One region of the Escherichia marmotae genome, then DNA from elsewhere that is predicted to be linked to it. Evidence: predicted binding sites of a transcription regulator. Region 1 holds the regulator's gene; the other holds the start of a gene.
What was found. Region 1 encodes PurR, which represses purine synthesis genes. Its sites were predicted from a motif close to CANGCAAACGTTTGCNTG; they were not measured.

Region 1 (7,623 bases):
GTACAGCTAACGAAATGTATCACCTGCGTGACGCCGCACCGATCGATCGCAGTGAATTGAAAAATGGCGACCTGGTCTTCTTCCGCACTCAGGGTCGCGGAACCGCCGATCACGTTGGCGTGTATGTTGGCAACGGCAAATTTATTCAGTCTCCGCGCAGTGGACAGGAAATTAAAATCACTTCTTTAAGCGAAGATTACTGGCAGCGCCACTATGTAGGTGCTCGTCGGGTAATGACCCCAAAAACACTTCGCTAAAACTTTACCCTGTTGTTACAGCAACAGGGTAAGTTCATCTTTTGTCTCACCTTTTATTTTGCTACCCTATCCTCACGCACAATAAGGCTATTGTACGTATGCCAATTAATAATAAAGGAGAGTAGCAATGTCATTTGAATTACCTGCACTACCATATGCTAAAGATGCTCTGGCACCGCACATTTCTGCGGAAACTATCGAGTATCACTACGGCAAACATCATCAAACTTATGTCACTAACCTGAACAACCTGATCAAAGGTACTGCGTTTGAAGGTAAATCACTGGAAGAGATTATTCGTAGCTCTGAAGGTGGCGTATTCAACAACGCTGCTCAGGTCTGGAACCATACTTTCTACTGGAACTGCCTGGCACCGAACGCCGGTGGCGAACCGACTGGTGAACTGGCTGACGCTATCGCCGCTTCTTTTGGTAGCTTTGCCGATTTTAAAGCGCAGTTTACTGATGCTGCGATCAAAAACTTTGGTTCTGGCTGGACCTGGCTGGTGAAAAACAGCGATGGCAAACTGGCTATCGTTTCTACTTCTAATGCCGGTACTCCGCTGACCACCGATGCGACCCCGCTGCTGACCGTTGATGTCTGGGAACACGCTTACTACATCGACTATCGCAATGCGCGTCCTGGCTACCTGGAACACTTCTGGGCGCTGGTGAACTGGGAGTTCGTGGCGAAAAATCTCGCTGCATAATAACTGATGGCAAATGCAACATTGCCTGATGCGTTACGCTTATCAGACCTACGCGGATGAGGCGTTAACACCACATCTGGCAAGATAAATCGCACTTTGCCTGCAAACTGTAACGCAGAAGGTTATCCTTCTGCGTTTTTGTTTTATTAGCTGTTGGCAACGCAAACTGCTTCAGGTTGTTTTCTGGCTGACATAAACACCAACAATAATGCCAGTCCCGCGACAATCGCCCCCATCACCGGCACAAAACTGTACCCCAGACCACCGGAAATCACCGCACCACCAGCAGCCGCTCCCAATGCATTTCCAAGGTTAAAGGCACCAATATTCACCGATGATGACAGACCCGGTGCTTCGCTGGCGACTCGCATCACTCGCATCTGCAAGGGCGGTACGACCGCAAAGGTTGCCGCGCCCCACACTACCATGCTGATTGCCGCACCGAACTCATTACGGGCCAGGAACGGGATTGCCAGCATAATCACCATCAGCAGCAACAAAAATCCCTTCAGCGTGCCGTTGACCGAACGATCTGCCAGTTTACCGCCGAGATAGTTACCGATAGAGAATCCGACACCAATCAGCACCAGCATGGCTGTAACAAACACCGGCGTCGCGTGGGTGATACTTTGCAGCACCGGAGAAATATAAGTGTAGAGCGTAAACATTGCGCCAGCCCCCAACACCGTCGTCAGTAAAGCCGATAACACCTGCGGACGCAGCAGCACCGCCAGCTCTTTTTTCACTTCTGGTCGCGCCCCTGCGCCACCTTTCGGTAAAGAGAAGTACAGGCTAATCATCGAAATCACGCCCAACCCCGCCGTTGCCAGGAACGACATTCGCCAGCCAATAGTTTCACCCAACCAGGTCGCCGCCGGAACACCGCCGATATTCGCCAAAGTTAAGCCCATAAACATGGTCGCAACTGCGCTGGCCTGTTTATGTTTTGGCACAACGCTTGCGGCCACAACTGACCCCAGGCCAAAAAATGCACCGTGATTCAGACTGGTCAAAATACGTGAAAGCAGCAGTGTCATGTAATCCGGGGCAATGGCAGAAAGTACATTACCAAGGGTAAAAATCGCCATCAGGAAAATCAGCGCGCTGCGGCGGGCACGATGAGAAAGTAATAATGTCATCAGCGGCGCGCCAACCATCACACCAACCGCATAGGCACTGATTAACATTCCGGCAGCAGGGATCGAGACATCCACACCGCGCGCAATGACGGGCAACAGGCCCATTGGCGAGAACTCCGTTGTCCCGATACCAAACGCGCCAATCGCCAGCGCCAGCAACGGATAGTTAATTTTCATGCCTAATCTCCACCTCTTCGCGTCATCACGCGATGTTCATCAAAGTGGCGAAAGCATGACATCAATCACAAAAGAATGAAAATAACAAAAAGAGAAAACACTTTTGCCATTTTGCTAACAAAGAGGAGAGAGATGCGAGGGAGAACGCGCTCCCTCGAGGGGAAATCAGTGCAGCGCGGCAGTCAAACCCACTGCCACGATCAAACCAAGAACGATAATGGTTGTTACCAATGAAAATTTAAGGTCGATGCTCATCAAGTTTTCTCCTTTTTTATTACCACACAAAAAATGATATTACTCATTTTTACACAGTGTGATGAAAAAATCTCCCGGCATTTATAATGATAAGTGTTTTTACTACTTCCCCTTTTCATCAAGATCGGCCAAAATTCCACGCTTACACTATTTGCGTACTGGCCATTGACCCCTTCCTGACGCTCCGTGTCATTTTTCCGGCGTACCGCAACACTTTCGTTGTGCGTAAGGTGTGTAAAGGCAAACGTTTACCTTGCGATTTTGCAGGAGCTGAAGTTAGGGTCTGGAGTGAAATGGAATGGCAACAATAAAAGATGTAGCGAAACGAGCAAACGTTTCCACTACAACTGTGTCACACGTTATAAACAAAACGCGTTTTGTCGCGGAAGAGACTCGTAACGCTGTGTGGGCAGCGATTAAAGAATTACACTACTCTCCTAGCGCGGTGGCGCGTAGCCTGAAGGTTAACCACACCAAGTCTATCGGTTTGCTGGCGACCAGCAGCGAAGCGGCCTATTTTGCCGAGATCATTGAAGCGGTAGAAAAAAATTGCTTCCAGAAAGGCTACACACTGATTCTGGGCAATGCGTGGAACAATCTTGAGAAACAGCGGGCCTATCTGTCGATGATGGCGCAAAAACGCGTCGATGGCCTGCTGGTCATGTGTTCTGAGTATCCGGAACCATTGCTGGCGATGCTGGAAGAGTATCGCCATATCCCGATGGTGGTGATGGACTGGGGCGAAGCAAAAGCGGACTTTACCGATGCAGTTATCGATAACGCTTTTGAAGGCGGCTACATGGCCGGGCGCTATCTGATTGAACGCGGTCATCGCGAAATTGGCGTTATTCCTGGTCCGCTGGAGCGCAACACCGGCGCTGGCCGTCTGGCGGGTTTTATGAAAGCGATGGAAGAAGCCATGATCAAGGTGCCGGAAAACTGGATTGTGCAGGGTGACTTTGAGCCTGAATCGGGTTATCGCGCCATGCAGCAAATCCTGTCGCAACCGCACCGCCCTACTGCTGTCTTCTGTGGCGGCGATATCATGGCTATGGGCGCACTTTGCGCCGCTGATGAAATGGGTCTGCGCGTACCGCAAGATATTTCGCTGATCGGTTATGATAACGTGCGCAACGCCCGTTATTTTACTCCGGCGCTGACGACTATCCATCAGCCAAAAGATTCGCTGGGCGAAACGGCGTTCAACATGCTGTTGGATCGTATCGTCAACAAACGCGAAGAACCGCAGTCAATTGAAGTTCATCCGCGGCTTATTGAACGCCGCTCCGTGGCTGACGGTCCGTTCCGCGACTATCGTCGTTAATCATCCGTTGCGGGAGTCTCTTCCGGCTCCCGCAGCCATTCCTTATTCAGCGTCTCGCTATCACCGAGATACTCCAGCAGCCAGGTTAACGCAGGCGACATATCATTCTGCTGCCAGGTCAGACAACATGCCGAATCAGGGAATGGATTTTCCAGTTCTAATGCTACCCACTTCCCCTCGTTCAGCCACGGTTTAGCGAAATGGGTCGGCACCATGCCAATGCATAACCCGGCCGAGATACAGGTTGCCGATGATTCCCAGTCCGGGACAACCAGGCGCTTTTGGTTATCGAGCAGCCAGGTAATACGTTTGGGCAGCGTCCGTGACGTGTCTTCGCGCACCAGTGACGGCCAGTTGCGCAACGTATCATCGCTGAACGGCCCATTCATCGACGCAAGCGGATGGTGGCGGGCAACAACACAACTCCAGCTCAACATTCCCATATCACGGAAGGCGTAACGCCCACCTACCGGAATCGCCCGTGTCGCACCAATCGCCAGTTCCACACGTCCGTCGGAAAGCGCATCCCAGACACCGTTAAACACCTCCTGAAAAACCAGAAGTTCGACGTCATCAAAATGGCGATAGAAATCAACAATCATCTGCCGCGTGCGTTCTGGCCTGACAATATTATCTACCGCGATGGCTAACTGACCGCGCCAACCGTTCGCTATCTGCTGACATTGCTGGCGAGTGATCTGCATTTTTTTGACAACAGAACGCCCTTCTTTGAGAAACCACGCCCCGGCAGCGGTCAGTTCCACGTCACGATGACGCCTTTCAAAAAGCGGCACTGCCAGCCACTCTTCCAACTGACGAACGGTATAGCTGACCGCAGAAGGAACGCGATGCAACTCCTGGGCCGCGGCGCTAAAACTACCATTACGCGCCACCGCATCAACCACTTCGAGAGAATACTCAGACCACATAGTTTGCCTGCAAAATTTTTGAAACCAGTCATCAAATATTACCGTTTCACAACACGAATTTCACTCCCTACACTTTGCGACGGTGTTTAATTGAGAGATTTAGAGAATATACATGCAACCTGGGAAAAGATTTTTAGTCTGGCTGGCGGGTTTGAGCGTACTCGGTTTTCTGGCAACCGATATGTATCTGCCTGCTTTCGCCGCCATTCAGGCCGATCTGCAAACGCCTGCGTCTGCTGTCAGTGCCAGCCTTAGTCTGTTCCTTGCCGGTTTTGCCGCAGCCCAGCTCTTGTGGGGGCCGCTCTCCGACCGATATGGTCGTAAACCGGTGTTATTGATCGGCCTGACAATTTTTGCTCTGGGTAGTCTGGGGATGTTATGGGTGGAAAACGCCGTCACTCTGCTGGTATTGCGGTTCGTGCAAGCTGTGGGGGTCTGCGCCGCGGCAGTTATCTGGCAGGCGTTGGTGACGGACTACTACCCTTCACAAAAAGTGAATCGTATTTTCGCCACTATCATGCCGTTAGTGGGGCTGTCTCCGGCGCTTGCTCCTCTTTTAGGTAGCTGGCTGCTGGTCCATTTTTCCTGGCAGGCGATTTTCGCCACCCTGTTTGCCATTACCGTAGTACTGATTCTGCCCATTTTCTGGCTTAAACCCACGACTAAAACACGTAATGATAGCCAGGATGGTCTGACCTTTACCGATCTGCTGCGTTCAAAAATCTATCGCGGAAACGTACTGATTTATGCTGCCTGTTCAGCCAGTTTCTTTGCCTGGCTGACCGGTTCTCCGTTCATCCTTAGCGAAATGGGTTACAGCCCGGCCGTCATTGGTTTAAGTTATGTCCCGCAAACTATTGCGTTTCTGATTGGTGGTTATGGCTGTCGCGCCGCGTTGCAGAAATGGCAAGGTAAGCAGTTGTTGCCGTGGCTACTGATGCTGTTTGCTATCAGCGTCGTGGCAACCTGGGCGGCAGGATTCATTAGCCATGTTTCACTGGTCGAAATTCTGGTCCCATTCTGTGTGATGGCGATTGCCAACGGCGCAATCTACCCGATTGTTGTCGCACAGGCGTTGCGGCCCTTCCCACATGCAACCGGACGCGCCGCAGCCTTGCAGAACACTCTGCAACTGGGACTGTGCTTCCTCGCAAGCCTGGTGGTTTCCTGGCTTATCAGCGTTAGCACACCTCTGTTCACCACCACTAGCGTGATGTTATCAACTGTGGTGCTGGCCGCTCTGGGTTACATGATGCAACGTTGTAAAGAACGAGACTGCCAGAATCAAAGCAATGCCGAAGTCGCTCATAGTGAATCGCATTGATATATATCGATATCTTTATACTTAGGCCGCTAACAAAATTTTGTTGTATGATTGAAATTAGCGGCCTATACTAATTTTCAGTTGTTAAGATTACGATAAATATTATGTTTCTACGGGGACAGGAGTGTTCCCGGTTTACTATGGATGGTCATTTCGGCAAGGGTTCCTCCTTTCCCTCTGTTCTACGTCGGATTATAGACTCGCGGTTTTTTCTGCGAGATTTCTCACAAAGCCCAAAAAGCGTCTACGCTGTTTTAAGGTTCTGATCACCGACCAGTGATGGAGAAACTATGAGTTCATCGTGTATAGAAGAAGTCAGTGTACCGGATGACAACTGGTATCGTATCGCCAACGAATTACTTAGCCGTGCTGGCATTGCTATTAATGGCCCTGCTCCGGCAGATATTCGTGTTAAAAACCCCGATTTTTTTAAACGCGTCCTGCAAGAAGGATCGTTAGGGTTAGGCGAAAGTTATATGGATGGTTGGTGGGAATGTGACCGACTGGATATGTTTTTTAGCAAGGTCTTGCGCGCAGGTCTCGAAAACCAACTCCCCCATCATTTCAAAGACACACTGCGCATTGCTGGTGCACGCCTTTTCAATCTACAAAGTAAAAAACGTGCCTGGATAGTTGGCAAAGAGCATTACGATCTCGGTAATGACTTGTTTAGCCGCATGCTTGATCCCTTCATGCAATACTCCTGCGCTTACTGGAAAGATGCCGATAATCTGGAATCAGCCCAGCAAGCGAAGCTCAAAATGATCTGTGAAAAATTGCAGTTAAAACCGGGTATGCGCGTACTGGATATTGGCTGTGGTTGGGGCGGTCTGGCACATTACATGGCGTCTAATTATGACGTAAGTGTGGTGGGTGTCACGATTTCTGCCGAACAGCAAAAAATGGCTCAGGAGCGCTGCGCAGGTCTGGATGTCACCATCTTGCTGCAAGATTACCGGGACCTGAACGACCAGTTTGACCGTATTGTTTCGGTTGGAATGTTCGAACATGTCGGGCCGAAAAATTACGATACCTATTTCGAAGTGGTGGATCGTAATCTGAAACCGGAAGGTATTTTCCTGTTGCATACTATCGGCTCGAAAAAAACCGACCTGAATGTTGACCCGTGGATAAATAAATATATTTTTCCGAACGGTTGTCTGCCCTCTGTTCGGCAAATTGCTCGCTCCAGCGAACCACATTTCGTGATGGAAGACTGGCATAACTTTGGTGCCGATTACGACACCACGTTAATGGCCTGGTATGAGCGATTCCTCGCCGCATGGCCAGAAATTGCTGATAACTACAGTGAGCGCTTTAAACGGATGTTTACCTATTATCTGAATGCTTGCGCTGGTGCTTTCCGCGCCCGCGATATTCAGCTCTGGCAAGTGGTGTTCTCACGTGGGATCGAAAGCGGTCTTCGGGTTGCACGCTAAATGTCATTCTATCGCCCCCGTTTTGGGGGCGATGTCATTTCAAATCAGGCTTCAGTATCTTATTGATTCA
Region 2 (7,623 bases), 1.3 Mb from region 1:
GGCACAGGCATTGCGTAAAATGCACTCTGCTACCAGCGATGCCCTGCAAGATGACGGCTTCCTTTTTCAGCTTTATCTGCCTGATGGCGATGATGTCAGCGTTTTCGATCGCGCTGATGCACTGGCAGGCTGGGTAAATCACTTCCTGCTTGGTCTTGGCGTCACACAACCGAAGCTCGACAAAGTGACCGGTGAAACCGGTGAAGCTATTGACGATTTGCGTAACATTGCACAACTGGGCTACGACGAAGACGAAGATCAGGAAGAGCTGGAAATGTCCCTCGAAGAGATCATTGAATACGTTCGTGTTGCTGCGCTGTTATGTCACGACACCTTTACCCATCCGCAACCGACCGCGCCAGAAGTACAAAAGCCGACTCTACACTAAAAACAAAAAACGTAAGGAGAGTGTTATGAGTGAGATATCTCAGCAAGAATTTCAGCGCCGCCGCCAGGCTTTACTGGCGCAAATGCAACCTGCCAGCGCCGCGCTGATTTTCGCAGCGCCAGAAGTGACCCGTAGCGCCGACAGCGAATATCCCTATCGTCAAAACAGCGACTTCTGGTACTTCACTGGCTTTAATGAGCCAGAAGCAGTGCTGGTGCTGATTAAAAGCGATGACACTCATAACCACAGCGTTCTGTTTAACCGCGTTCGCGACCTGACGGCAGAGATCTGGTTTGGCCGTCGCCTGGGGCAAGATGCCGCACCGGAAAAACTAGGCGTTGACCGCGCACTGGCGTTCAGCGAAATCAATCAGCAACTTTATCAACTACTTAACGGTCTGGATGTGGTTTACCATGCCCAGGGCGAACATGCGTATGCTGATGAAATAGTGAACAGTGCACTGGAAAAACTGCGTAAAGGCTCGCGGCAAAATCTCACCGCTCCGGCAACGATGATCGACTGGCGCCCTGTTGTTCATGAAATGCGCCTGTTCAAATCGCCAGAAGAGATTGCCGTACTTCGCCGCGCTGGTGAAATCACCGCACTGGCGCACACTCGGGCGATGGAAAAATGCCGTCCAGGAATGTTTGAGTACCATCTGGAAGGCGAAATTCACCACGAATTTAACCGCCACGGCGCACGTTATCCTTCCTACAACACCATTGTCGGCAGCGGTGAAAATGGCTGCATTTTGCATTACACCGAAAACGAGTGTGAACTGCGCGACGGCGATCTGGTGTTGATTGACGCGGGGTGTGAATATAAAGGTTACGCTGGCGATATTACCCGCACCTTCCCGGTCAATGGCAAATTCACTCAGGCACAGCGTGAAATCTACGACATTGTGCTGGAGTCTCTTGAAACCAGTTTGCGCCTGTATCGTCCGGGAACCTCCATTCAGGAAGTCACGGGTGAAGTGGTGCGTATCATGATTAGCGGCCTGGTAAAACTGGGGATCCTGAAAGGTGACGTCGATGAACTGATCGCCCAAAATGCCCATCGTCCTTTCTTTATGCATGGCCTTAGCCACTGGTTAGGTCTGGATGTTCATGATGTGGGTGTTTATGGTCAGGATCGCTCGCGCATTCTTGAACCGGGTATGGCTTTGACCGTAGAGCCGGGGTTGTATATCGCGCCGGATGCAGATGTGCCGGAACAATATCGCGGTATCGGCATTCGTATTGAAGACGATATTGTGATTACTGAAACCGGTAACGAAAACCTCACCGCCAGCGTGGTGAAAAAGCCGGAAGAAATCGAAGCATTGATGGCGGCCGCGAGAAAGCAATGAGCGTAATCATCGTCGGTGGCGGCATGGCTGGCGCGACGCTGGCGCTGGCTATTTCCCGGTTAAGTCACGGGGCGCTGCCGGTACATCTGATTGAAGCGACTGCACCGGAATCACATGTTCATCCTGGCTTTGATGGCCGAGCTATTGCGCTGGCGGCGGGCACCTGCCAGCAACTGGCGCGCATCGGCGTCTGGCAATCTCTGGCTGATTGCGCAACTGCCATCACCACTGTTCATGTCAGCGATTGCGGTCATGCTGGATTCGTCACCCTCGCCGCAGAAGATTATCAACTGGCGGCACTGGGGCAGGTTGTTGAGTTGCACAATGTCGGGCAACGGCTGTTTACATTGTTGCGCAAAGCGCCTGGCGTGACGCTGCACTGTCCGGATCGCGTTGCTAACGTTTCTCGTACTCAGGATAACGTTGCCGTAACGCTGGAGAGTGGCGAGACGCTGACGGGGCGTGTGCTGGTTGCGGCTGATGGTACGCATTCAGCATTAGCGACCACCTGCGGCGTTGACTGGCAGCAAGAGCCTTACGAACAACTGGCAGTGATTGCTAATGTTGCTACCTCTGTTGCGCATGAAGGCCGTGCTTTTGAGCGCTTTACGCAATATGGCCCGCTGGCGATGTTGCCGATGTCTGGCGGACGTTGTTCGCTGGTCTGGTGTCACCCGCTGGAACGGGGCGATGAGGTCATGGCGTGGAGCGACGAGACGTTTTGCCGTGAACTCCAGTCCGCTTTTGGCTGGCGTCTGGGGCAAATTACCCACGCCGGTAAACGCAGTGCTTATCCGCTGGCGTTAACCCGCGCCGCTAAACCCATTACCCATCGCACCGTGCTGGTGGGTAATGCAGCGCAAACCCTGCATCCGATTGCCGGACAAGGATTTAACCTCGGTATGCGTGATGTTATGAGCCTTGCAGAAACCCTGACTCAGGCGCAAGAACGTGGTGAAGACATTGGTGATTACGGCGTATTGTGCCGCTACCAGCAGCGTCGGCAGAGCGATCGCGAAGCGACTATCGGCGTTACGGACAGTCTGGTGCATCTTTTTGCCAACCGTTGGGTGCCGCTGGTTGTCGGGCGCAACCTCGGGCTGATGGCGATGGAATTATTCACTCCGGCACGCGATGTGCTGACGCAGCGCACCCTCGGTTGGGTGGCGCGTTGAAGGCGGTTTTAAGGAATAAACAATGCAAAGTGTTGATGTAGCCATTGTTGGCGGCGGCATGGTGGGGCTGGCGGTTGCCTGCGGCTTACAGGGGAGCGGCTTACGCGTCGCCGTACTGGAACAGCGTGTACCGGAACCTCTGGCGGCGGATGCACCACCACAACTGCGCGTTTCGGCTATCAATGCCGCCAGCGAAAAATTACTCATCCGTCTTGGCATCTGGCAGGACATTCTCTCCCGTAGAGCCAGTTGCTATCACGGTATGGAAGTGTGGGATAAAGACAGTTTTGGTCACATCTCTTTTGACGATCAAAGCATGGGCTATAGCCATCTTGGGCATATTGTTGAAAACGCAGTGATTCACTACGCGCTGTGGAACAAAGCGCAACAGTCGTCAGATATCACCCTGTTTGCCCCTGCAGAATTACAGCAAGTCGCCAGGGGGGAAAACGAAACCTTCCTGACGCTGAAAGACGGCAGCATGTTAACGGCGCGTCTGGTGATTGGCGCGGACGGGGCAAATTCCTGGTTGCGCAACAAAGCCGATATCCCGCTGACTTTCTGGGATTATCAGCATCACGCGCTGGTAGCGACCATTCGTACTGAAGAACCACATGAAGCGGTGGCGCGCCAGGTTTTCCACGGTGAAGGCATTCTGGCTTTTTTGCCGCTGAGCGATCCGCATCTTTGCTCGATTGTCTGGTCATTACCTCCTCAGGAGGCGCAGCGGATGCAGCAGGCGAGCGAAGATGAATTTAATCGCGCATTAAATATCGCTTTTGATAATCGCCTGGGCTTATGCAAGGTTGAGAGCGAGCGTCAGGTGTTCCCGTTGACGGGGCGTTATGCCCGCCAGTTTGCCGCTCACCGCCTGGCGTTGGTGGGCGACGCCGCGCATACCATTCACCCGCTGGCGGGGCAGGGGGTGAATCTCGGCTTTATGGATGCCGCAGAGCTGATTGCCGAACTGAAACGTCTGCACCGTCAGGGCAAAGACATCGGGCAGTACATTTACTTGCGTCGCTATGAACGCAGCCGCAAGCACAGTGCGGCGCTGATGCTGGCAAGTATGCAAGGATTCCGCGATCTCTTTTCCGGAGCTAATCCGGCGAAAAAACTGCTGCGCGATATTGGTTTGAAACTGGCCGACACGCTGCCTGGCGTTAAGCCGCAGCTTATTCGTCAGGCAATGGGGTTAAATGATTTGCCTGAATGGTTGCGTTAAAAATTTCTCCTCTGTTGTTTATTTGATACCCATCACACTTTAATCTCCCGGTTTTTCTGTCGGGAGATTTTCCTCATTTGAAATAAACTAATTTCACCTTCAATTTCGCATTATATTTTCTAATGTTACGATTTTTTGATTTAGTGATTTTTGACATATTTTCAGTTCTTAATATTGCTTTATCCAAATTCAATTTCTTAATGCATTGTATTTATATAAAAATAAAATCAATTTTTGGTTTTTTATTCTGTTGAGATTTTTGCGTTTTTTAACCATAAGCTAATGTGATGATCAATTTTACCTTATGGTTAACCGTCTATTTCGGTGGTAAGTTCAGAGAAAAGAGAACGATTGCGTTGGGGACCGGGAGTGGCTCCGATGCTGGGTTTCGTGGTGATAATTTCACTGTGAAAAAGTTGTCAGCCCCGCTTATTCAATGAGGACAAGATGGCACAACAGACTCCTTTGTACGAACAACACACGCTTTGCGGCGCACGCATGGTGGATTTCCATGGCTGGATGATGCCGCTGCATTACGGTTCGCAAATCGACGAACATCATGCGGTACGAACCGATGCCGGAATGTTTGATGTGTCGCATATGACCATCGTCGATCTCCGCGGCAGCCGCACCCGGGAGTTTCTGCGTTATCTGCTGGCGAACGATGTGGCGAAGCTCACCAAAAGTGGCAAAGCGCTCTACTCCGGGATGTTGAATGCCTCTGGCGGAGTGATAGATGACCTGATCGTTTACTACTTCACTGAAGATTTCTTCCGCCTCGTTGTTAACTCCGCCACCCGCGAAAAAGACCTCTCCTGGATAACCCAACACGCTGAACCCTTCGGCATTGAAATTACCGTTCGTGATGACCTTTCCATGATTGCCGTACAAGGGCCGAATGCTCAGGTAAAAGCTGCCACACTGTTTAATGACGCCCAGCGTCAGGCGGTGGAAGGCATGAAGCCGTTCTTTGGCGTGCAGGCGGGCGATCTGTTTATTGCCACCACCGGTTATACCGGCGAAGCGGGCTATGAAATTGCGCTGCCAAATGAAAAAGCAGCAGATTTCTGGCGTGCGCTGGTGGAAGCGGGCATTAAGCCATGCGGTCTGGGTGCGCGTGATACGCTGCGTCTGGAAGCGGGCATGAATCTTTATGGTCAGGAGATGGACGAAACCATCTCGCCGCTGGCAGCCAACATGGGCTGGACCATCGCCTGGGAACCGACTGACCGTGACTTCATCGGTCGTGAAGCCCTGGAAGTGCAGCGTGAACATGGCACAGAGAAACTGGTTGGTCTGGTGATGACCGAAAAAGGTGTGCTGCGTAATGAACTGCCGGTGCGTTTTACCGACGCGCAGGGTAATCAGCATGAAGGCATTATTACCAGCGGGACTTTCTCCCCAACGCTGGGTTACAGCATTGCGCTGGCGCGTGTGCCGGAAGGCATTGGCGAAACGGCGATTGTGCAAATTCGCAACCGTGAAATGCCGGTAAAAGTGACTAAACCTGTTTTTGTGCGTAACGGCAAAGCCGTCGCGTGATTTACTTTTTTGGAGATTGATTGATGAGCAACGTACCAGCAGAACTGAAATACAGCAAAGAACACGAATGGCTGCGTAAAGAAGCTGACGGCACTTACACCGTTGGCATCACCGAGCATGCTCAGGAACTGTTAGGCGATATGGTGTTTGTTGACCTGCCGGAAGTGGGCGCAACGGTAAGCGCGGGCGATGACTGCGCGGTTGCCGAATCAGTAAAAGCGGCGTCAGACATTTATGCGCCAGTAAGTGGTGAAATCGTAGCGGTGAACGACGCACTGAGCGACTCCCCGGAGCTGGTAAACAGCGAGCCATACACTGGCGGCTGGATCTTTAAAATCAAAGCCAGCGATGAAAGCGAACTGGAATCACTGCTGGACGCCACCGCATACGAAGCATTGTTAGAAGACGAGTAATAGCTTTATCCCTCTTCTTTGGGAGAGGGGCAGGGTGAGGAAAATTTACGCCTCACCCTTACTCTCTTCGCAAGAAGGGAGGTTCACAATTCACTGCACGTTTCAGGAACCATCGCTCATGACACAGACGTTAAGCCAGCTTGAAAACAGCGGCGCTTTTATTGAACGCCATATCGGACCGGACGCCGCGCAACAGCAAGAAATGCTGAATGCCGTTGGCGCACAATCGTTAAACGCGCTGATCGGCCAGATTGTGCCGAAAGATATTCAGCTTGCGACCCCGCCGCAGGTTGGCGCACCGGCGACCGAATACGCCGCGCTGGCGGAACTCAAGGCTATTGCCAGTCGCAATAAACGCTTCACGTCTTACATCGGCATGGGTTACACCGCCGTGCAGTTGCCGCCGGTTATTCTGCGCAACATGCTGGAAAATCCGGGCTGGTATACCGCGTATACCCCGTATCAGCCTGAAGTCTCCCAGGGCCGCCTCGAAGCCCTGCTCAACTTCCAGCAGGTAACGTTGGATCTGACCGGGCTGGATATGGCTTCGGCGTCTCTGCTGGACGAAGCTACTGCTGCCGCTGAAGCAATGGCGATGGCTAAACGCGTCAGCAAACTGAAAAATGCCAATCGCTTCTTCGTTGCTTCTGACGTTCATCCGCAAACGCTGGATGTGGTTCGCACCCGTGCAGAAACCTTTGGTTTTGAAGTGATTGTCGATGACGCGCAAAAAGTGCTCGATCATCAGGAAGTGTTCGGCGTGCTGTTACAGCAGGTTGGCACTACCGGTGAAATCCACGATTACACAACGCTTATCAGCGAACTGAAATCACGCAAAATTGTGGTCAGTGTTGCCGCTGACATTATGGCACTGGTGCTGCTTACTGCACCGGGCAAACAGGGTGCGGATATTGTCTTTGGTTCGGCGCAACGCTTCGGTGTGCCGATGGGCTACGGTGGCCCGCACGCGGCCTTCTTTGCGGCGAAAGATGAATATAAACGTTCTATGCCGGGCCGTATTATTGGTGTATCGAAAGATGCCGCAGGCAATACCGCGCTGCGAATGGCGATGCAGACTCGCGAACAACATATTCGCCGCGAGAAAGCGAACTCCAACATTTGTACTTCCCAGGTACAGCTGGCAAACATCGCCAGCCTGTATGCCGTTTATCACGGTCCGGTTGGCCTGAAACGCATCGCTAACCGCATTCATCGTCTGACCGATATTCTGGCTGCTGGCCTGCAACAAAAAGGTCTGAAGCTGCGCCATGCGTACTATTTCGACACGTTGTGTGTAGACGTAGCCGACAAAGCAGGCGTGCTGGCGCGTGCCGAAGCGGCTGAAATCAACCTGCGTAGCGACATTCTGAACGCCGTGGGGGTCACCCTTGATGAAACCACGACGCGTGAAAACGTGATGCAGCTTTTCAGCGTGCTGCTGGGCGATAATCACGGGCTGGATATCGACACGCTGGACAAAGACGTGGCTCACGACAGCCGCTCTATCCAGCCTGCAATGTTGCGCGACG

Region 2: the regulator PurR is predicted to act here: its motif matches at 4,480-4,497, upstream of gcvT (glycine cleavage system aminomethyltransferase GcvT).

The regions. Positions count from the first base shown of each region.
Region 1 covers NZ_CP025979.1:730,940-738,562, reverse strand. The annotation lists gene mepH (peptidoglycan DD-endopeptidase MepH) at 1-257, shown strand, start outside; gene sodB (superoxide dismutase [Fe]) at 385-966, shown strand; gene C1192_RS03960 (MFS transporter) at 1,113-2,282, opposite strand; gene cydH (cytochrome bd-I accessory subunit CydH) at 2,448-2,537, opposite strand; gene purR (HTH-type transcriptional repressor PurR) at 2,836-3,861, shown strand; gene punR (DNA-binding transcriptional activator PunR) at 3,858-4,790, opposite strand; gene punC (purine nucleoside transporter PunC) at 4,903-6,114, shown strand; gene cfa (cyclopropane fatty acyl phospholipid synthase) at 6,405-7,553, shown strand; gene C1192_RS03925 (riboflavin synthase) at 7,613-7,623, opposite strand, start outside.
Region 2 covers NZ_CP025979.1:4,117,519-4,125,141, forward strand. The annotation lists gene ygfB (UPF0149 family protein YgfB) at 1-388, shown strand, start outside; gene pepP (Xaa-Pro aminopeptidase) at 414-1,739, shown strand; gene ubiH (2-octaprenyl-6-methoxyphenyl hydroxylase) at 1,736-2,914, shown strand; gene ubiI (FAD-dependent 2-octaprenylphenol hydroxylase) at 2,937-4,139, shown strand; gene C1192_RS25200 (hypothetical protein) at 4,213-4,296, opposite strand; gene gcvT (glycine cleavage system aminomethyltransferase GcvT) at 4,587-5,681, shown strand; gene gcvH (glycine cleavage system protein GcvH) at 5,705-6,094, shown strand; gene gcvP (aminomethyl-transferring glycine dehydrogenase) at 6,213-7,623, shown strand, end outside.